One region of the Shewanella sp. FJAT-51649 genome, then DNA from elsewhere that is predicted to be linked to it. Evidence: predicted binding sites of a transcription regulator. Region 1 holds the regulator's gene; each other region holds the start of a gene.
What was found. The regulator NrdR, encoded in region 1, represses ribonucleotide reductase genes. The targets are predictions, from matches to a motif close to AAACACNANATNTNGTGTTT.
Positions count from the first base shown of each region.

Region 2: nrdD (anaerobic ribonucleoside-triphosphate reductase) is a predicted target of NrdR. The motif match lies at 1,296-1,315, and genes of this name have one in related genera.
Region 3: nrdA (class 1a ribonucleoside-diphosphate reductase subunit alpha) is a predicted target of NrdR. The motif match lies at 3,646-3,665, and genes of this name have one in related genera.

Region 1 is NZ_CP080411.1:1,308,334-1,315,862, reverse strand. It holds gene ribBA (bifunctional 3,4-dihydroxy-2-butanone-4-phosphate synthase/GTP cyclohydrolase II) at 1-1,004, opposite strand, end outside; gene K0H59_RS05910 (riboflavin synthase) at 1,072-1,725, opposite strand; gene ribD (bifunctional diaminohydroxyphosphoribosylaminopyrimidine deaminase/5-amino-6-(5-phosphoribosylamino)uracil reductase RibD) at 1,733-2,878, opposite strand; gene nrdR (transcriptional regulator NrdR) at 2,954-3,403, opposite strand; gene glyA (serine hydroxymethyltransferase) at 3,614-4,867, opposite strand; gene ettA (energy-dependent translational throttle protein EttA) at 5,058-6,725, shown strand; gene K0H59_RS05885 (TIGR00341 family protein) at 6,800-7,529, opposite strand, start outside.
Region 2 is NZ_CP080411.1:2,959,878-2,967,406, forward strand. It holds gene nrdD (anaerobic ribonucleoside-triphosphate reductase) at 1-1,265, opposite strand, end outside; gene K0H59_RS13185 (hypothetical protein) at 1,602-2,312, opposite strand; gene rssA (patatin-like phospholipase RssA) at 2,477-3,424, opposite strand; gene K0H59_RS13195 (DEAD/DEAH box helicase) at 3,726-5,075, shown strand; gene K0H59_RS13200 (DUF3010 family protein) at 5,174-5,611, shown strand; gene K0H59_RS13205 (M48 family metallopeptidase) at 5,669-6,178, shown strand; gene K0H59_RS13210 (hypothetical protein) at 6,304-6,762, shown strand; gene K0H59_RS13215 (peptidoglycan DD-metalloendopeptidase family protein) at 7,115-7,529, opposite strand, start outside.
Region 3 is NZ_CP080411.1:2,329,437-2,336,965, forward strand. It holds gene nrdB (class Ia ribonucleoside-diphosphate reductase subunit beta) at 12-1,142, opposite strand; gene nrdA (class 1a ribonucleoside-diphosphate reductase subunit alpha) at 1,204-3,492, opposite strand; gene K0H59_RS10420 (HAD family hydrolase) at 3,978-4,652, opposite strand; gene ubiG (bifunctional 2-polyprenyl-6-hydroxyphenol methylase/3-demethylubiquinol 3-O-methyltransferase UbiG) at 4,654-5,364, opposite strand; gene gyrA (DNA gyrase subunit A) at 5,750-7,529, shown strand, end outside.

The DNA of each region.
Region 1 (7,529 bases):
GCAAGGATTTGCGAACCTACACCCACGCGGCGTGAAGTGCCTTGCCATTTTGCAGAGGCTGGCGCTTGACCTTGATCTTCTGCTTCAAAGGCTTTGACTTTAGAGAGAATTTCACAGGTATGCTCTTGATTGCCCAGTAGCACCAACACTCCACCTTCGGCAGAAATGCGCTCCATGGCTTTTTCAAGCGGCCAGCTACGCTGCTGATCGCGCTCCGAGTGGAGTAAATCGTTGAAGGTATTTTGTAAATGTACGCGCACTAAGCAATCCGGTTTCACCTCGCCCTTCACTAAGGCAAAGTGCAGTTGATTGTCGATAGTGTCCCTAAAGGTCACCATATCGAACTCACCAAAGCGGGTTGGCAGTTTACATTTGGCTTCGCGCACGACTGTGGTTTCTTTGGTGTTACGGTATTCGATAAGCGCCGCAATAGTGCCGATTTTAATCCCATGTAATTCAGAGAAAATCTCTAAATCGGGGCGACGAGCCATAGTGCCGTCTTCATTGAGGATCTCAACAATCACCCCCGATGGCTCAAGCCCAGCTAAACGGGCTAAATCACAGCCCGCTTCAGTGTGACCTGCGCGGGTTAACACGCCGCCGTCCTGCGCCATTAATGGGAAGATATGACCAGGTTGTACTAAATCCGATGCCTTGGCATCTTTAGCCACGGCCGCTTTAACCGTTACGGCGCGATCGTGGGCCGAAATCCCGGTGGTTACGCCTTCTGCCGCTTCAATCGATACCGTAAAGTTAGTCGAGAACTGCGCATTGTTGTTAGTCACCATCAAGGGCAGGTTTAACTGCTGGCAACGGGCCTTAGTCATCGTTTGGCAGATGAGTCCACGACCGTATTTCGCCATAAAGTTAATCGCTTCTGGCGTCACCAGCTCGGCCGCCATAATCAGGTCGCCTTCGTTTTCTCTGTCTTCGTCATCCATCAAAATAACCATTTTGCCTTGACGAATATCCTCGATGATCTCTTCTATACTGTGCAGCGCCATTGTAGGACCTTTATGATTTTACAGTTGTTATGAAATTCTATACCTAAGTGAGCTAAGTGCCAGTGCCCTAACGCACAAAGCCAGCACGGGCTAACATTTCCATGGTCACCCCGCCTTGGGTTTCTTTAGTGTCAAAGCGCATTAAACGCTCTAAATAGCGGGCGATTAAATCCACTTCAATATTCACCTTATCACCGGCTTTTAAATCCACCAGTGTGGTTTCACCCGCCGTATGAGGCACTATGGTTAAACGAAAACGGTATCCATCGACCTCGTTTACCGTGAGGCTCACACCATCGATGGTGATAGAACCTTTATGGGCGATATAGCGAGCTAGCTCCGCAGGCGCCGCTAACCAAAACTCAATCGCTTGACCACGAGCAAGACGCTGCTCTACGGTGGCAATGCCATCCACATGGCCGCTCACCATGTGCCCGCCGAGGCGAGTTGTCGGGGTAACGGCTTTTTCAAGATTAACCTTGGTGCCCACTTTATAGTTAGCAAAGCCTGTGAGACTGACAGTTTCAGCCGACACATCCGCCACATAGCCATCGGCTAATTGCTGAACCACAGTCAAACACACACCATTGGTGGCGATACTGTCGCCTAAACGCACATCGCTTAAATCCAGTTTGCCACTGGCGACCGTTAAACGAATATCATCGCCCTTACGTTCAAGTTTTCGCAGCGTGCCTACGGCCTCAATAATCCCAGTAAACATGGTTAACTCACTTATTCGCTAAAAATGGATTGGACGTGAGCCGCAAGGTGAAACGCATATCCGCGCCCACTTTACGCTCATCGACCAGTTTGAGGGTCGGAATATCGGCCATCATTTGATAATCGGGTAATTCGAGTAGATTACGTCCTTGTGCGCCAAGGATTTTCATCGCTTGATACAGCACTAACTCATCGGCTAATCCCGCGCCGATAAAGGCACCCGCTAAGGTCGCGCCCGCTTCGATAAGCACCTGATTACAGCTTTTGCCTAAATAGCTTAAGAGTGCGGGCAGCGAGATTCGACCATCAATCGCCGGTAATTGAAGACAAGTCACATGGGCGGGCAACTGCGCCACAAAGGCTGGCAAGTAAGGCTCTGTTGAGACTAATAAAATCGGCGATTCAATCGCAAGCAAGGCTGCCGTAATCGGCATGCGGCAGCGACTATCTAAAATCACCCGCAGCGGTTGTAAAATTTGCGCTTCACTCAATTGCGAGCTAAGACTGCCAAGCTCTGAGTCGCGCACATTGAGCGAAGGGTCATCGGCCAGCACGGTTTCAATCCCAGTGACCAGTGCGCAGGCGCGCAAACGTAAGCGCTGCACATCGCGGCGAGCTTCGGGGCCTGTAATCCACTTAGAGACACCGTTGGATAGCGCGGTTTTACCATCGAGACTCGCGGCAAGCTTTACCGTCACCCAAGGTAGGCCCGACTCCATGCGCTTCATAAAACCAAGATTTAAAGCGTAAGCTTCGTCGCGATGTAAACCGACATCCACTTGAATGCCCGCATCGCGCAGCATTTGGATACCGCGGCCACCCACCTGCGGATTGGGATCTTCAACCGCGACCACTACACGTTTTACACCAATATTGATCAGCGCCAAGGCACACGGCGGTGTGCGGCCATAATGGCTACAAGGTTCTAAGGTGACATAGGCGGTGGCGCCACGGGCAAGCTCGCCAGCCATCCGCAGTGCATGCACCTCGGCGTGGGGCTCGCCAGCTTTTTGATGATAACCTTCACCAACAATCTGATTATCTTTTACGATAACGCAGCCCACACTGGGATTGGGGCGAGTGGTATAAAATCCTTTGCGAGCCAGTTGTATGGCTCGGCTCATCATCTGGTTATCGAGTTCTGACCAATTCATATAAACCCTATGAAATCTTGAGGAAGCGTGCCCGAATGCGGCGCAAAACGAGGCGCTAACCTAAGATAACCCACATTACTTTTGCAGTTTCGCAATCGCCTCGCCAAATTCGGAGACGTCTTCAAAGGCGCGATAAACCGAGGCAAAACGAATATAGGCAACCTTATCTAAGCTCATTAACTGTTCCATCATCAAGTTACCTATCATCTCAGATGGCACTTCACGCTCGCCAGTAGCCCGCAGCGTTGACTTGATTTTACTTAAGGCCTGCTCGATTTCATCCATAGACACGGGACGCTTTTCGACCGCGCGTAACATACCTGCTTGCAGCTTTTCCTCATCGAAGGGTTGGCGCGTGCCATCACGTTTAATCACCCGTGGCATGACTAATTCAGCCCCTTCGAAGGTGGTAAATCTTTCGTGGCATTCGGTGCATTCTCGGCGACGACGCACTTGATGGCCTTCCGCCACTAATCGGGAATCGATCACTTTAGTATCTGTCGCGCTGCAAAATGGACAATGCATTGAGCCTCCTGCCGTGAATGGAATAAAGCCTATGGCTTTCGCTGTAGCTTGCTTAAACCGAGCGGGTTTAAGTCTAAGATTTTAGCAATAAAAATGGCCGCTTAATGCGGCCATGGGATTTTATCCTATTTATCGGCTGAGGTTAACTACCTAAGAGTGACCCCCTAAGCAGTTGTGAACTCAGCCGCCATATTCAGATAAATTAACGAATTAACCGTAAACAGGGAAACGGGCGCACAGTGCCAATACTTGGCCTTTTACGCGCTCGATGACTGCAGGGTTGTGGGCATCGTCGAGGATGTCACAGATCCAACCGGTTAACTCTTTCGCTTCAGCTTCTTTAAAGCCACGGCGAGTGATCGCAGGCGTACCGATACGCACACCAGAGGTCACGAAAGGAGAGCGTGGATCGTTTGGCACAGAGTTTTTGTTTACTGTGATGTTCGCACTACCTAAAGCGGCATCGGCTTCTTTACCCGTCAGGTCGCGACCAATTAAGTCCACCAGCATCAAGTGGTTGTCAGTACCGCCAGAAACGATCTTGTAACCGCGCTCTAAGAACACTTCAACCATGGCTTTAGCGTTCTTAACCACTTGTTGTTGGTAAGCTTTGAACTCTGGCTCTAAAGCTTCTTTGAAGGCTACCGCTTTACCCGCGATAACGTGCATCAAAGGACCACCTTGACCGCCAGGGAATACCGCTGAGTTCAGCTTTTTGTATAGCTCTTCATCATCGGCAGCAGACAGAATGATACCACCACGAGGACCGGCTAAGGTCTTGTGAGTGGTTGACGTCACAACGTGCGCGTGTGGCACAGGGTTTGGATACACACCAGCGGCGATAAGACCCGCAACGTGCGCCATGTCGACAAACAGGTAAGCACCGATTTTGTCTGCGATTTCGCGCATTCTTGCCCAGTCAACGATACCTGAGTAAGCAGAGAAACCACCGATCATCATCTTAGGCTTATGTTCAACCGCCAGACGTTCCATTTCGTCGTAGTCGATTTTGCCTGATTCATCGATACCGTAAGGAATGATGTTGTACAGTCTACCGGAGAAGTTAACAGGTGAACCGTGGGTCAAGTGACCACCGTGAGCGAGGTTCATACCTAAAACGGTATCGCCTGGTTTTAACAATGCCATGTAAACGGCGCTGTTTGCTTGAGAACCTGAATGAGGTTGTACGTTTGCGTAGGTCGCACCAAACAGTTGTTTTGCACGCTCAATCGCTAAGGTTTCAACTACGTCCACATACTCACAACCACCGTAATAACGCTTGCCAGGATAACCTTCGGCGTACTTGTTGGTTAATTGTGAACCTTGCGCTTGCATCACGCGTGGACTGGTGTAGTTTTCAGAAGCAATCAGCTCAATATGCTCTTCTTGACGCAGAGTTTCGTTCTGAATTGCGTTGAACAGTTCCGGATCATAATCTGCGATATTCATATCTTTTTTCAGCATTGCTTACTCCAGCTGCCAATTCTTGTAGGTAGGGTTGCGCGGTATTCTACTCGTAACTAGCCGACAATCCCAGTCTCTGAAACATGAAAATCCTACAGTTTTACCTTGAACTCGCCTCAATGCCGAGTTGAGTTCGGCGCGCAATCGAGTAGAATTAGCCGCATCATTAGTCACTTATAGATGCAGAAAAATGGCTCAGTTTGTTTACAGCATGCTGCGGGTGGGCAAGGTTGTTCCTCCCAAGAAGCAGATCCTTAAAGACATTTCCTTAAGCTTTTTCCCCGGCGCTAAGATCGGTGTGTTAGGTCTTAACGGTTCAGGTAAATCCACCCTACTGCGCATCATGGCCGGTATCGATACCGAGATTGAAGGTGAAGCGCGTCCAATGCCAGGGCTGAAGATTGGTTACCTGCCGCAAGAACCGAAACTCGATCCGACGCAAACCGTGCGTGAAGCGATTGAAGAAGCGGTTTCTGAAGCCAAAAATGCCCTCAAACGCTTAGACGAAGTCTATGCCGCTTACGCGGATCCCGATGCGGACTTTGACTCGCTTGCCAAAGAGCAGGGCGAACTCGAAGCGATCATTCAAGCGCAGGACGCCCACAATCTGGATAACATCCTCGAGCGTGCGGCGAACGCCCTGCGTCTGCCAGATTGGGACGAGAAGATTGAAGTCTTATCGGGTGGTGAGCGCCGTCGTGTGGCGATTTGTCGTCTGCTGCTGGAAAAACCAGAGATGCTGCTGCTCGACGAACCCACCAACCACTTGGACGCCGAATCAGTCGCTTGGCTCGAACACTTCCTGCAGGAATATTCGGGCACCGTTGTGGCGATTACCCACGACCGTTACTTCCTCGACAATGCCGCTGGCTGGATTTTAGAACTTGACCGTGGTGAGGGTATCCCATGGGAAGGCAACTACTCTTCATGGCTTGAGCAAAAAGATGCTCGCTTAAAGCAGGAATCTGCCGCTGAAAGCGCCCGTCAAAAGACCATCGCTAAGGAATTAGAATGGGTTCGCCAAGGTGCGAAAGGCCGTCAGTCTAAGGGCAAAGCCCGTATGGCGCGCTTCGAAGAGCTGAATACCACTGATTACCAAAAACGTAACGAAACCAACGAGCTGTTTATTCCGCCCGGACCGCGTTTAGGTGACAAAGTGATTGAGGTTAACAACTTAACCAAATCCTATGGTGACCGCGTGCTGATCGATAACCTGTCGTTCTCCATTCCTAAGGGCGCGATCGTCGGTATTATCGGTGCCAACGGCGCAGGTAAATCGACCCTGTTCCGTATGCTGTCAGGCAGCGAGCAACCGGATAGCGGCACCATCGAGTTAGGTGAAACCGTGCAACTGGCGTCGGTTGAACAGTTCCGCGACTCAATGAATGACAAGAACACCATTTGGCAAGAAATCTCTGGTGGTCAAGACATCATGCGTATCAACAACATGGAAATCCCAAGCCGCGCCTATGTGGGCCGCTTCAACTTCCGTGGCGCGGATCAACAGAAGGTTATCGGCACTCTGTCGGGCGGTGAACGTAACCGTGTTCACTTAGCTAAACTGCTGCAAGCTGGCGGTAACGTACTGCTCCTCGACGAACCAACCAACGACTTAGACGTTGAAACCCTGCGCGCACTGGAGGAAGCGATCCTCGAGTTCCCAGGTTGCGCTATGGTGATCTCGCACGACCGTTGGTTCTTAGACCGTATCGCGACCCATATTCTGGACTACCGCGACGAAGGCCAAGTGAACTTCTACGAAGGTAACTACACCGAATACTCTGCGTGGTTGAAGAACACCTATGGTGCCGATGTGGTTGAGCCACACCGCTTAAAATACAAGCGTATGACCAAGTAAGCGCAATCGTTTATAGGTACATAAAAAGCCCCGCAATTGCGGGGCTTTCTTTTAATGCACAAAAGTTAAGCCTACTAATCCTGCTCCTGAATCGCTTTAACATCACCATCGCGGTCAATCACATCGACCTGAAAGTAACGCACGCGCACGGTCGCTGGTTTTTCTTGCCCCGCCTGCGTCAACTCACTCTCCAGTAGTTGCACAAAGCTGGCATCTGGTTTTTTTATTCCGCCAACGGTCACCCTCACTATCCATTGACTGGCCTCTTCCTCAATCCCAACTTTAATCAACCGCATATTGGGGAACTTGAGTAGCTGCTCGCTCACAATGCGAGTCACTTTGCTCTCATACAATTGCCTTGCCACCACATTATGCAGATTCACGCTGAGGGCAATGACTAAAATAACCAGCAGGATCAATGTGATGAAGTTACGTTTCAGCAACTCCCACAGTGAGCTTTTTTGCCAAAAATAAAATCCATGAAAACCGTTCAACCACAGCACCACGGAGGACACAAATTGGATGGCGACTATGTTGGTAAACGTCAGTAAGAAGGCTCCTCGGGCGAGTTCAAAATTACCATGACCTAGCAATATCGCCGAGGCACACAGAGGCGGCACTAATGCGGTAGCAATCGCCACCCCCACAAAGGAAGTACTTAACCGCGGCGAAATAGTCGCATAGGCACCTGCCGCACCGCCCGCAAACGCGACCATTAAATCGAGAAAGTTCGGCGCCGTTCTCGCCATGATCTCCGGCGTGATAGGAATATCGGAATGCAGAAAGCCAATTAAAAAGGCGGTG
Region 2 (7,529 bases), 1.7 Mb from region 1:
TCATCGCCATTGGCCTCGAGAGCTACACGGGGCAAGTTTAAGCTCACAACTCCAAGGTTATTGCGCCCTTCATGGACCAGCTCGCCATTTTCTTTATAGGAGCCTAAAAAGCTGCGACAGCCCATTGGGGTTTTAAATGAACCCGTGACCTTTTCCACTTGCTCGTAGTTCAAAATATCTGGATACATACGCATGCTGGCGCATTTTAGGGCCATTTGTTTGACATCGTAGTTGCAATCACCGGCCTTGTGGTTAATGCCATCACGAATCGCAAACACTAACTTAGGGAACACGGCTGTCTTACGATTTTTACCTAGGCCCGTCATACGCACTTTCAACATGGATTGTTGAATTAAGCGCGACTCCCACGAGGTACCAAGACCAAAACCAAAGGTCACAAAGGGCGTTTGCCCATTGGCGGTATGTAAGGTATTCACTTCATATTCGAGAGATTGGAAAGCATCATGACATTCTTTTTCGGTGAGCGCCGTCGCATAGGCCTTGGCATCTTTTATCTGCCAATTGAGTGCCACTTGGTAGTGCTTGTCATAGCTCTTCGCCACAAAAGGTGCGAGCACTTCATCGATACGGTTAATCGTGGTGCCGCCATAAATATGGCTCGCCACTTGGGCAATAATCTGTGCTGTTACCGCCGTAGCGGTGGAGATGGATTTTGGGGTCTCAATTTCGGCGTTACCCATCTTAAAACCGTGGGTCAACATGCCCGCCAAATCAATCAACATACAGTTAAACATCGGGAAAAACGGCGAATAATCGAGGTCGTGATAATGGATTTCGCCAAGTTCATGGGCGGCCACTACATCCTTAGGCAGAATATGGCTCTTGGCGTAATGTTTCGCGACGATACCCGCGAGCAGATCCCGCTGGGTTGGGATCACTTTAGAGTCTTTATTGGCGTTTTCATTTAACAGTGCCGCATTGCTCTGCTCGACTAAACCACGGATTTCGAGATTGAGCTTACTGGTCGCATCGCGGCAAATATCTCTGTCGTGGCGATACTCGATATAGACCCGCGCCAAGGATTTGTAAGGACCTTCCATCAAGAGATTTTCAACTGCGTCCTGTAAATGGTGGATCTCGACTTCTGCCAGATTGGCCACTCGCTCCCTCACACAGGCGGCAACCGTCGCGGCGTAGTCTGCATCCTCTATCCCAACCGAGTTTGCAGCCGCTATCACTGCATCTCTTATCCTTGTTTCATCAAAAGGTGTGCGGCAACCATCCCGCTTGATCACGACTGGCATTGTTCAGTTCCTCTCCATTCCGATTAAAATTAACACTACATATAGTGTTTAGATAATCAACAAACACAATATCTAGGCAATTAAGCGGCATTAACACCTAAAATTCCATGATCCAGATCATGATTTATCGGATGGATAAAAAGAACAAAGAAGAACTGTAGCCAAGCCCAATGATCTCAGTTTTAAGCCTTGACCTTGGCCATAAAGCAGGATAGCGGACGCTAAAAATGAACGCTAATAACGACAAAGGACCTTGGCCCTAAAGCCAAAGTCCTTGGAAGAAAAGAAGTCCTTAGCTCGGCGTTTGCCCTTAGCTCAGGTTACACTCAGACAGGGTTAACGCTTGGCTAAGGCAAGATAACTACTCAGTTGCCCCGATGCCGATTGCTGCATCCCCATGGAGGAAGCCACTTGCATCGTCGATTTAAGCCCCTGCCATAACTGCTTTTGGCTGTCACTCAGTGTTGGATTGCTATTTAGATAATCGGTTAACTGGCCAAATACCTTGGTGGCTTTTTGTGCAAGCACTGGGGATTGCGCATCATCCATATTCGACAACACGTTTTTAGCATCAACTAAGGTGTTGATCATCGGACTGTTTGGTGACTTTTCCGCTAAGGACTTCAGCTCGTCGTCGATAAAATCCTGCAGAGATTGCTTGCTCGGCTTTTGGCTCGGCAAATTAATGCCGTTTTGTGACAGGCGCTCAACCTGTGCATCGGACAAAATGCCGTCCTTTTGCAGCCGAGACACTAGGGCCGGAATATCGGACACACTAAACTGGCCATCGGCAAAAAAGTCCTTCGACATGGCTTGGATTTTTTGTGCCCGAAGCGCACGGGGCGACAAGGCAATCTCATCACTCGGTTTCGCTTCAGTTTTAGGCGTATCCTTGGTGGATGAGTTGGCATCCGTGCTGGACTCTGTCTTACTTGCGTCAGTCTTACTTGTGTCTGTCTTACTCGTGTCCGTCTTCTTGCTGTTCAGGCCATAGGCATCGGCAACACTGCTACGGTTCAGATTTAAGGCATTTAAAAGAGGATTCATCGTCAATAATTCGGCATCTAACACTGTGTGATGGGGTTAAAGCAAAAAATAAGCCAATCAAACAGTCACTTGCCTAAATTATTATTCGTTTCGCGATCACGTGCTTGCCAGAACGAACAAAATCTAATCTCGAAACGTCAACACGCCCTAAGTATCCTCGCGACTTAGCCTTTCCAGATCGCGGCTTCAATCAAGTGCGCGACTTTAGCAACAGCCGCCTCCCCCGCCGCTATGGCCTCATCGGCACGGTGAAATTCCATAGTACCGATATTGGCAACTTCTGGCACAACTAGGACATCGGGCGGATCTCCCATCAAACGTGCCCGCTTATGGCGCTGCTCTAAAATCCCCATCGACTGAGACATCACCGCAATCATACCGGGGTTAGATTTAGTGCCGAGGGAAAACTTGTCGGTTAAGCTGCTGACATACTCCCGCCCCCTAGCAAATAAATCCATAAAGCCAGTTTCTTGGCGCGCGGGCATTTCGGTTTCTTCCTTCGGCGCCTTATGGCTGGTCATATTGACGGGCAATACCTGCAGCCGCCCCGAATGAAACCCGTGCAAATCCACGGCAATCACAATATCGACGCCCATCGCGCGGCTCACTGACACAGGCACAGGGTTCACCACAGCGCCATCGACTAACCAACGGTCTCCTTGACGCACTGGGGCTAATATCCCCGGCATTGAGCAAGAGGCGCGCACGGCTTGGCGTAAATCGCCATGGCGAAACCAGATTTCTTGCCCCGAATACAAGTCAGTCGCGATTGCTGCAAAGGGTCGCTCGAGCTCTTCAATATTGATATCACCGATGCGCGATTGCAGCACATCGAAGACTTTCTCGCCGCCGATCAAACCGCCCTTACGCCAACGAATATCCATTAACCCGAGGACATCCCAGCTCGAAAAACTGCGCACCCACTCCTCAAGCTCGGTCAAATGATTATGGGCATAGGCCGCCCCGACGAGCGCGCCGATTGAACATCCGGCCACTTTATCGGGTTTGACTCCCATGGCGGCAAGGCCATTGAGTACACCGATGTGAGCCCAGCCCTTGGCGGCTCCGCTTCCAAGAGCGATGCCAATGGTGGGTTTTGTCCCCTTGCCCATAATATGTTTCCCTTAACAACTCACTGATTTGAATAAGCTAAGTTCCGCTCTGAACACTGTCAATGATTAATAGCTGATTATTTGTGAACTCAAGTAATGGGTGGCATTAAGAGCATTTTAACAACCAGCCTACCTAACGAACCTATGAAACGGTTCTGCATATCGAGAGTGAAGAACCAATGGCGGCTAGCCATATCTGCGGCGATTTAACGGATCCAGTAAGATAATGACCAATCAAGATAGCTGAGCATAGTGATTTAAGGCTATAATCTGCCCTCACTCAGATTTAGGGGATATACCTTTGCAGTTTACTGATTTTTCTCTGGACCAGCGTCTGTTACAAAGCTTAAAGCATATGGGGATTGCGACCCCAACCGCCATCCAGGAACAAGCACTGCCTATCGCATTGGCAGGTAAAGATTTAATGGCGTCATCAAAAACAGGATCGGGTAAGACCTTAGCGTTTTTGTTGCCAGCGATGCAAAGGGTTATCTCCACCCGCGCCTTAACCAAGCGCGATCCTAGAGTACTGATTTTATTACCAACCCGCGAATTGGCCCACCAAGTGTATAGCCAGCTACGTTTGCTGGTTGCCAACACTCAGTACAAAGCCATTAGCGTGTTGGGCGGTGAGAACTTTAACGATCAAGCCAAGGCGCTGGCAAAAGAGCCGCATTTTATCGTGGCAACGCCGGGACGTATCGCCGATCATTTAGAGCAAAAAAACCTCTTCCTCAATGGATTAGAACTGCTTGTCCTCGATGAAGCCGACCGTATGCTGGATCTGGGTTTTGCGCCGCAATTAAAAGCCATTAACGCCGCTGCAGATCATAAGCGCCGTCAAACCTTAATGTTTTCGGCCACCTTAGATCACAGTGAAATCAATGAGATTGCCGCCGCATTACTCAAAAATCCATCACATGTGGCGATTGGTGCAGCCCACACTGAGCATCAGGACATTACCCAACGGATTTATCTGTGTGATCATTTAGATCACAAAGAAGCCCTGCTCACGCGTTTGCTCAGCGATGAAACCCACAAACAAGTGATTATTTTTACCGCCACCCGCGCCGATACCGAGCGCTTAGCCAGCAAACTCTCGGCGCAAGGTTTTGCCACCGCGGCGTTAAGCGGCGAGCTGAAGCAGGCGGCCCGTAATCAAATCATGGACCAATTTGCCCGCGGTCAGCAGCAGATTCTGGTGACCACAGATGTGGCATCCCGTGGCTTAGACTTACTCAATGTCTCCCTCGTCATTAACTTCGACATGCCAAAATTTGCCGAAGAATATGTCCACCGTATCGGTCGTACCGGCCGCGCGGGCGCAAAAGGTGATGCTATCTCCCTCGTTGGCCCTAAGGATTGGGATAACTTTAAGAAAGTACAACTCTTCCTCAGAAAGACCTTTGAGATCAGTGTCATTCAGGGCCTCGAAGCTAAATTTAGTGGTTTAAAAGACAAGCCAAAGACTGCCGCAACTAAAGCGGTCGCTAAGGCTAGTACAAAAGCCAAAGCGAAAACCAAGTCAAAAACGGTTAAAACAGCCGCCTCCCGTGACAAACGCTTTATCACTGGGGTTGATGTGGGTGATGCGCCCATGCGTAAAAAACCTGCGGCGCCTCTGCTGCAGGATTATGACGACGAGCGTTAATGATTTACTCGCGAGAGTCCATAGTGCAGACTCTCGACATTACGGGTGGGAATATGCTCCTGCCATATGTAAGAAATGTTGATATTTAAAGGTGTAACATGCGAATTTGTGGTGTTGAATTAAAAGGCGGCGAAGCCATTATCAGTCTGCTGAGCTACGAAGGTGAAACCTTCAACGTACCAAGCTGCCGTAAAGTGTCTTTTAGCGTCGCTCAATCAGCCTCAGCGGAAACTATCCGTGAATTTCACTTCGCTTTCCATAAGTTAATGGAAGATTATAAGGTCGATGAAATCGTCGTTATCGAGCGCGAGCAAAAAGGCAAACTGGCAGGCTCTGCCACCAGCTTTAAACTCGAAGCCGCAATTCAACTCGGCGATCTGCCGGTGACCTTGTTATCGCCTGTTGCGATCAAGGAACAAAACAAGCGTAATCCGCCTCAAGTTGATTTTGACAGCTTAGATCTCAAACGCGTCCAACAACCCGCCTTTGAGGCCGCCTACGCTCAGCAAAATCGCCGTATCTTCGGTAAAGCTTAAAGCCTGTGAGCTTAGCGCGGCAGTAGCGCTAAGCTCGTTTCCCCACAGCTCAAAACAATGCAAACCTTAAAATATTTAAGCGGTTATAGTCCGGATATCCAACGCCAAGTTCAACAGCTACTCGAAGGTGGGAAGCTTGCGGATGTTTTGCTGCGTCGTCATCCCACAGTCCACGAGATCCGCAGCGACAAAGCCCTCTATGACTATACCCAAGGGATAAAAAATCAGTTTTTACGCCAATCCTCTCCCCTGTCGAAAGTGATCTTCGATGATAAAATTAGCATGAGTCATCATGCACTTGGCTTACATTCTTACGTCTCCAGAGTGCAAGGGAATAAAATCAAGGCTAAGAACGAAATCCGTATCTCTTCACGTTTAAAGCGCGTCCCCGAACCCTTGCTCAGAATGGTGGTTGTACACGAACTCGCCCACTTAAAAGAGAAGGATCATAATAAAGCTTTCTATAAGTTGTGTACTTATATGGAGCCCGATTACCATCAATTCGAATTCGATCTGCGTTTACTGCTAACCTGTATCGACGCTAATCAATCGCCCTACTCAAACTAAACAAACTTATTCGACTAGGCTCGCATTTTACTCATCGATTTATCACGCACAGTTGACTGATAATAATTTTCATTTAGAATGAATCTGTCTTATCCGTTACCGCACTACAGCCGTGTAAAAGTCGTATGAAAAAGCAAAAGATTAGTAAAAAGCTAGAAAAGTGGTGTAACAAACAGGCCAAGAAACTGCAAAAGCAGCAGGCAAAATCCAATCGCCCTATTGAATTGCAAAACCTTTTTTCGGCAAATACACCAATAATGCATACGACTCATGCTCAAAATAAAAAACAGCAGCGTAAACACTTAAGCCAATTATTGTCCGAATATCTGGCAAAACAGCATATCCAAACCCTCGATAAGACCGCCCGCAAGAAACAACTTAAATTAGCTAAAGCCCATTTTAGTGCCGCGAATGATGCTAAATTTTTAGCATCCGCCGTTATTAAGCGTATTCGTCCATTACCCACTGAACGCAGTTTTGCACTTCGTCCCTTTAAAAAATCCCCCTGCGGAGGCTGCCCAGCTTTAAAAGGTCGCCTGTGTAAATGTGCGTTAAAGGCAATGCAGAAACGTCAGGCTAGTTAATTCATTTGAGTTAACGACTTATTAGCCGTAATCCATCAAACTCAATACAAGCTAGCTAGCGCAAGCCATGTGACTCGCTTATTTCGGCACTGACACATCTATAAGCCGATATCTACTTTTATCCTTTCAGTTGTGTATATACGTGTTAATGCGGCCTACTTCACTCTATCCATCACTTATTAAAGCAGTAAAGCTCAATCCGTATTCGTCCCAATACCAACCCTATTAAGCTTGTATGTTGATGAACACCGCGCTTTCCAGCGGTTATACTAAACGCAGCGCAAATAAAAACGCCGATGACATCAGATTCATCGGCGTTTTTATATTCGGTTCGCTCGGATTAATGAATGGCTTAACCTAAATTCATTAACGCTTGGCGGCTCTTCACGATATTGGTGAAGGTACGTAATTCTTGGTTCGCTAATTGGCTTGCCATCGGGATATCGGCTCTCATTGGATCCACTGGCTTACCATTAACGTGGAATTCATAATGTAAATGTGGACCAGTAGAACGTCCGGTATTACCTGATAAAGCAATCACTTGGCCACGAGTGACTCTCTGACCTTTGCGCACTAATGCCTTAGAAAGGTGTAAATAACGTGTACGGTACTTACCACCGTGTTCAATCACAATATATTTACCCGCGAATTGGTGATCGGTGACTAAACTTACGACACCATCGCCAGGGGCAATAACTTTAGTACCAATAGGCACTGAAAAGTCGGTACCGTTATGGGGTGAAATACGGCCAGTAATTGGATGTTTA
Region 3 (7,529 bases), 1.0 Mb from region 1:
ATCAAATCCCGTTAGAGATCGAAATCGAGGAATTCATCACTGTCGACGGCCGAATCGATTTGACCGACAAGATAAGATGATACTTCAACTTCCTGTGGTGCTACTTGTACGGCATCACTCTCTAGCCAGTTCTTCATCCAAGGCAGTGGGTTAGACTGCTCGGCATAGGGCAGTGGCAGGTTAACTGACTTCATCCGTTGGTTAGTGATGTACTCAACGTATTGGCAGAGGATCTGTTCGTTGAGACCGATCATTGAGCCGTCTTTGAACAGGTATTTTGCCCATTCTTTTTCTTGCTCGGCGGCCTTGAGGAACAGGTTATAGGCTTCCTGTTGGCATTCCGCAGCAATTTCGGCCATTTCAGGATCGTCCTTGCCGCCCTGCATAATGGTTAAGATATGCTGGGTGCTGTTTAAGTGCAGTGCTTCGTCACGGGCGATAAGACGAATAATTTTCGCGTTACCTTCCATGAGCTTACGCTCTGCAAATGCGAATGAGCAGGCAAAACTGACGTAGAAGCGAATCGCTTCGAGGGCGTTAACTGACATCATGCACAGGTACAACGCTTTTTTTAGCGTGCGAGTGTTGACTTCAATCGGCTCGCCATCGATCACATGGGTGCCTTCGCCTAACAGGTGGTAAACCTGCGTCAGCTTGATCAAGTGATCGTAGTATTCGGCAATGTCAGTCGCGCGGCGCAGGATCTCTTGATTCACCACGATATCATCAAAAATCACGGAAGGATCGTTCACGATATTGCGAATAATGTGCGTGTAAGAGCGCGAGTGGATGGTCTCGGAGAATGACCAAGTCTCAATCCAGGTCTCTAATTCCGGCAGCGACACTAAGGGCAGAAACGCCACGTTAGGTGAGCGGCCTTGGATAGAGTCGAGCAGCGTTTGGTATTTCAGGTTCGAAATAAAAATATGCTTTTCATGATCTGGCAGTGAGTTGTAGTCGATTTTATCGCGGCTCACGTCAACTTCTTCTGGGCGCCAGAAGAAAGACAACTGCTTTTCAATCAGTTTTTCAAACACTTCATATTTTTGTTGGTCATAACGAGCGACGTTAACCGATTGTCCGAAGAACATAGGTTCACGGGTGGCATCGTTGGGTGTTTGGCAAAAAGTAGAGTAGGTCATGGTACGAGTATTCCAATAAGTCGGGATCCCAAAGGGATCCCGCAACCGTTAACATTGAAGATTAGATTTTGCAGGCGCCGCCAGCACAGCCGTCATCTTCTTTCTCTATGTTGGTAATGTCATCGTGTTGATCCGATGCACCATCGCGAGTGTTATGGTAGTACAGCGTTTTTACACCTAACTTATAGGCATTGAGTAAGTCTTTCAGCAGAGTCTGCATCGGAACCTTACGGCCTTCGAAACGCGTTGGGTCATAGTTAGTGTTGGCCGAAATTGCTTGGTCAACGAATTTCTGCATGATACCCACGAGCTGTAAGTAACCTTCGTTGCTTGGCATTTGCCATAGCAGCTCGTAGTTGTATTTCAGCTCATCAAAATCAGGCACCACTTGCTTTAACTGGCCATCTTTACTGGCTTTGACACTGATCAAACCGCGTGGCGGTTCGATACCGTTAGTCGCGTTTGAGATCTGTGATGACGTTTCAGACGGCATCAGCGCAGACAGGGTCGAGTTACGTAAACCGTGCTGCTTGATGTCTTGGCGCAGTGTTTCCCAGTCTAAATGCAATGGCTCGCTGCAAATCTTATCTAAATCACGTTTGTAGGTATCGATAGGTAAAATACCTTGGGCGTAAGTGGTCTCATTAAATAATGGGCACGCACCTTGCTCTTTCGCCAGATTCATTGACGCCTTGAGCAGATAGAATTGAATCGCTTCAAAGGTCTTGTGAGTCAGGTTGTTCGCGCTACCATCGGAGTACTTCATGCCATTCTTCGCTAAGTAGTTAGCGAAGTTGATAACACCAATACCTAAGGTACGACGGTTCATCGATGAAATTTCAGCCGCTTTGATTGGATAATCTTGGTAATCCAGTAGGTTATCCAGTGCACGTACCGCTAAATCGGCTAATGGCTCAAGCTCGGCTAAGTTTTTGATCGCACCTAAGTTTAATGCTGACAGTGTACAGAGCGCGATTTCACCGTTTGGATCGTCAATGTTGTTCAACGGCTTAGTCGGCAGCGCGATTTCAAGACAAAGGTTAGATTGTCTGATCGGAGCGACTTTCGAGTCGAACGGACTGTGGGTATTACAGTGGTCAACGTTTTGGATGTAGATACGGCCTGTTGAAGCACGCTCTTGCATCATCAATGAGAACAGTTCGACCGCTTTCAATGTCTTCTTACGAATACTGCTGTCTTGCTCATATTGCAGGTACAGACGTTCGAATTCGTCTTGATCTTCGAAGAAGGCATCGTAAAGACCTGGTACGTCCGATGGGCTAAACAGGCTAATGTTTTCGCCTTTGATCAGACGTTGGTACATCAGCTTGTTGAGCTGCACGCCGTAGTCTAAGTGGCGAATACGGTTATCTTCAACACCGCGGTTGTTTTTCAGTACCAGCAGGGATTCCACTTCTAAGTGCCAAATAGGGTAGAAGAGGGTCGCAGCACCACCACGAACGCCGCCTTGCGAGCAAGATTTTACCGCCGTTTGGAAATACTTGTAGAAAGGTAAGCAACCGGTGTGGAAGGCTTCGCCGCCACGGATTGGACTACCTAATGCACGGATACGACCGGCGTTGATACCGATACCCGCGCGTTGGCTGACATACTTCACGATAGAAGAGGCGGTCGCGTTGATGGAATCTAAGCTGTCGCCACATTCAATCAGTACACATGAACTGAATTGACGTGTTGGCGTACGCACACCCGCCATGATTGGCGTGGGCAGCGAAATCTTAAAGGTCGATACCGCATCGTAAAAATCTTTAACGTATTGCAGGCGCGTTTCTTTTGGATAACGGGCAAACAAACAGGCCGCCACCAGAATATAGAGGAACTGGGCGCTCTCGTAGATCTCGTGGGTCACACGGTTTTGTACCAGATACTTACCTTCGAGCTGTTTTACCGCCGCGTAGGAGAAGTTCATATCGCGCCAATGGTCGATATAGCTGTCCATGATATCGAGTTCTTCGCGGGTGTAATCCTGCAGAATATGCATATCATACTTGCCTAGCTCGACCAGTTTAGTCACATGGTCGTATAACTTTGGCGGCTCGAACTGACCAAAGGCCTTCTTACGTAAATGGAATACGGCTAAGCGCGCAGCCAGAAACTGATAATCCGGTGATTCTGGGGAAATTAAATCCGCCGCAGATTTGATGATCGTTTCGTGGATAGCTTCGGTTGGGATCCCGTCGAAAAACTGTAAATGCGTGCGAAGTTCAACTTCAGAAACAGAAACGTTTTTTAATCCCTTGGCTGCCCAAGTAATTACGCGGTGTATCTTATCGAGATCGATTGTCTCACGTGCACCACAGCGTTTTGTGACTGTCATATTGCTATTCATTGAAGAGAGGCCTTGGTTCTGATATCTGTTCAGGTGAACTAAGTCACCGTACGTTTCCTTGTAAAACAATCAACCTGAAAACCCTTAATACTGCTGACTATGCAGGAGATAGTCGATTTAACGGGGAACTTCTAGTGTGTCTGATTGCTACCTATACACAAGATATGGTGTTTTAAATAATCTGAGATACAAGATAGTGAGGTTTGCCGCTATTTGCAAGTCTCAATTCAGGGGGTATCTTGTGGATATCTTGAGGATAAAGAAAAGCGTTAGTGATGACTAACCCTGAAGCTCAAATTGAGATTAGCGTGCGACATTGATGACGTTTTTTTGCGCAAATTTCACCGTGTGATCGATCGCTAAAATAAGCAGCGATCGCGATCGCAAGGATTGACCCTTAGCCTAAATTGCATTACCCGCAAATGGGGCAGAATTTCGTCATTAATGGTTCAGTTGAGCAATTAGCACGAGTCAATTCGTAACTGCTATTTCGCTAATGCTTGGCTTAAGGCCGAATGCAAACTCGATGGCGAGGTAAACTGCGCATAGGCAGGCCATGCATCGGGTGTATCGGCCTCACCTAAATATCCCCACAACGCCACACCGCCGAGCATGCCCGCCGCTTGGGCTGCGAGTAAATCCCGCTCTGCATCCCCTAAATAGAGGATTTGCTGTGGCCGGCATTGCAATTGCTGCGCGCCCAATAGCATAGGTGCGGTATGGGGCTTAGGATAACGAGTCGAATCGCCACTGATCATCACCGGCATACGCGAGCTGAGCTTAAGTTTATGCAATAGAGGGCGAGTAAAGCGGGCGGGTTTATTAGTGATCACCCCAAATGGCACACGGCATAACTCGAGCCAATCGAGCAGGGGTGCGATACCATCAAACAACTGGCAATGGTCGCCATTGATCCTTTGATAGTGTGCGAGGAGTCCTTGCTGTACTTGAGTGCGCAGGGCGTCATCCGCGCCGGGAATCGCCGCATCGACTAAGGCAAAGCTGCCATGGGAGGCGGCGCTACGCATGTCTTTGAGGTTTTTTGCCGCGATACCGACATCCAACAAACTGAGGTTAAGGGCCTGAACCAGATCCGGCGCGGTATCGGCAAGGGTACCGTCAAGGTCGAATAAGACTCCTTTAACCTCAGCTAAGCTCATCTTAATCTACCTTTTGCGTCGCGATCATATAGTTAACATCGACCTTTGGGGTGTACTTAAAGATCCCCGTCAGTGGGTTATAGGTGATCCCAAGTGCATCTTTACAGAGAAGATCGGTGTTATCGACTAAGGCCATGAGTTCCGATGGCTTGATGAACTTATTATGGTCATGGGTGCCAATGGGCAGCATCTTTAATAGGTACTCGGCGCCGATAATGGTCTCGACGAAAGACTTAATGTTACGGTTGATGGTTGAGAAAAACACAAAACCGCCGGGTTTAACCATATCGCAGCAGGCTTGAATGACTGATTGTGGATCTGGTACATGCTCGAGCATCTCCATACAGGTCACCACATCATAGTATTCGCGGTGTTCTTCCCGATGGGCCTCGGCAGTGTTTTTGACATAATTGATGCTCACGCCAGTTTCCAGTGCATGTAAACGCGCGACTTCTAATGGTTCTTCACCCATATCGAGGCCGTGAACGATCGCGCCGATGCGCGCCATGCTTTCGGATAAAATGCCGCCGCCGCAGCCGACGTCCAGCACTTTCTTACCAAAAATCCCGCCCGCCGTTTGATCGATATAGTTAAGGCGCAGGGGATTTAATAGATGCAGCGGCTTAAACTCGCCGTTGAGATCCCACCAGGTTTCGGCCATACGTTCAAACTTTGCGATTTCCTGCGGGTCCACGTTGGTATTCTGTTGCATGCTATTACCTATTACGGCTGTCATTGTGCGGCTATTATAACGACAATGGGGGATAAACACAGTATTGGCTGATCCTAAGTCTTTGTGGTTGAGTGAAATTTCAGCAATTATCATTAATTCTTCAACACTTTGTGAAGCAGAGCGGTTTTTCTGCTCAGAGATTAATCAAGTCTTGGCTTCAATTTCGCCATTAACAACGGGTTTTATCGGGTTTAAAAGGGCAAATTGACAGTGTTTTCATCTATTAAGCCACATCCTTCGCAATTCACGTAGGATAGGTCTGGCGACATTAAATAACTGTGTTAGAATGCCAAATCACGTTTTTGGGCCGCTCAATGATACGGATTATACGTTGTCGGCTAATTTTCAGGGGAACGAGCAGTTTATGACTGATCTGGCATCATCTATTTCGCCAATTAATATCGAAGACGAACTAAAGAATTCGTACCTTGATTACGCCATGAGCGTCATCGTGGGACGTGCATTACCAGACGTGCGTGATGGCCTCAAGCCTGTGCATCGCCGCGTGCTGTTTGCCATGAGTGAATTGAAGAACGATTGGAACAAGCCGTACAAAAAGTCTGCCCGTGTGGTCGGTGACGTGATCGGTAAATATCACCCCCATGGTGATTCGGCGGTTTACGATACTATCGTGCGTATGGCTCAGCCTTTCTCTCTGCGTTACACCTTAGTCGACGGTCAAGGAAACTTCGGTTCGGTTGACGGTGACTCCGCAGCGGCAATGCGTTATACCGAAATCCGTATGGACAAGTTAGCGCACCATCTCCTCGCCGATCTTGAAAAAGAAACCGTTGACTATGTGCCCAACTACGATGGCACAGAACAAATTCCCGCTGTATTACCGACACGTGTCCCTAACCTGTTAATCAACGGTTCATCGGGTATTGCGGTAGGTATGGCGACTAACATTCCGCCTCACAACTTAACCGAAGTCGTTAAAGGCTGTTTAGCGCTAATTGCCGATCCTGCGCTGTCTATTGAACAGTTGATGGAACATATTCCAGGCCCTGACTTCCCAACGGCTGCGATTATCAATGGCCGTAAAGGCATTATCGATGCATATAAGACGGGTCGCGGCCGCGCAGTGATGCGCGCACTGGCTGAAGTCGAAACCGAAGATAACGGCCGTGAACGCATTATCGTCACCGAAATTCCTTATCAGGTGAACAAGGCTAAACTCATCGAGAAAATCGCTGAGTTAGTGAAAGATAAGAAGATTGAAGGCATCAGCGGCCTGCGCGACGAGTCTGACAAAGACGGTATGCGTATCGTTATCGAAATCAAACGCGGCGAAGTGGGTGAAGTTGTTCTGAACAACCTCTATGCCCAGACACAAATGCAATGTTCTTTTGGTATCAACATGGTGGCATTGACCAATGGTCAGCCTAAGTTGTTTAACTTAAAAGAAATGCTTGAGTGCTTTATCCTGCACCGCCGTGAAGTGGTAACTCGCCGTACCGTATTCGAACTGCGTAAAGCGCGCGAACGTGCCCATATTCTTGAGGCATTAGCGGTCGCACTTGCCAACATTGACCCGATTATTGCGCTGATCAAAGCCTCGCCAACCCCAGCCGATGCGAAAGTGAAACTGGTTGAGCAGGGCTGGGCACTTGGCCATGTGCAGGGCATGCTTGAAAAAGCGGGTGACGATGCGGCGCGTCCTGAATGGTTAGAGCCAGAATTCGGTATCCGTGATGGCTTATATTACCTGACCGAGCAACAGGCTCAGGCGATTCTTGAGCTGCGTTTACACCGTTTAACTGGTCTTGAGCACGATAAGATCATCGCCGAATACGAAGAGCTGCTCGAGTTCATAGCAGGTCTGCTGTTTATTCTGCGAAGCCCAGAGCGTTTGATGGAAGTGATTAAAGAAGAGCTGGAAGAAATTCTTGCTGAATACGGTGATGCCCGCCGCACTGTCATCAATGCCAATGAAATTGATATGAGTCTTGAAGACTTAATCAACGAAGAAGACGTGGTTGTGACCCTGTCACACTTAGGTTACGCCAAGTACCAACCGCTGAGCGATTACCAAGCCCAGCGCCGTGGTGGTAAGGGTAAAGCCGCGACTAAGGTGAAAGACGAAGATTTCGTTGAAAAACTGCTGGTTGCGAATACTCACGATACCATTCTGTGCTTCTCAG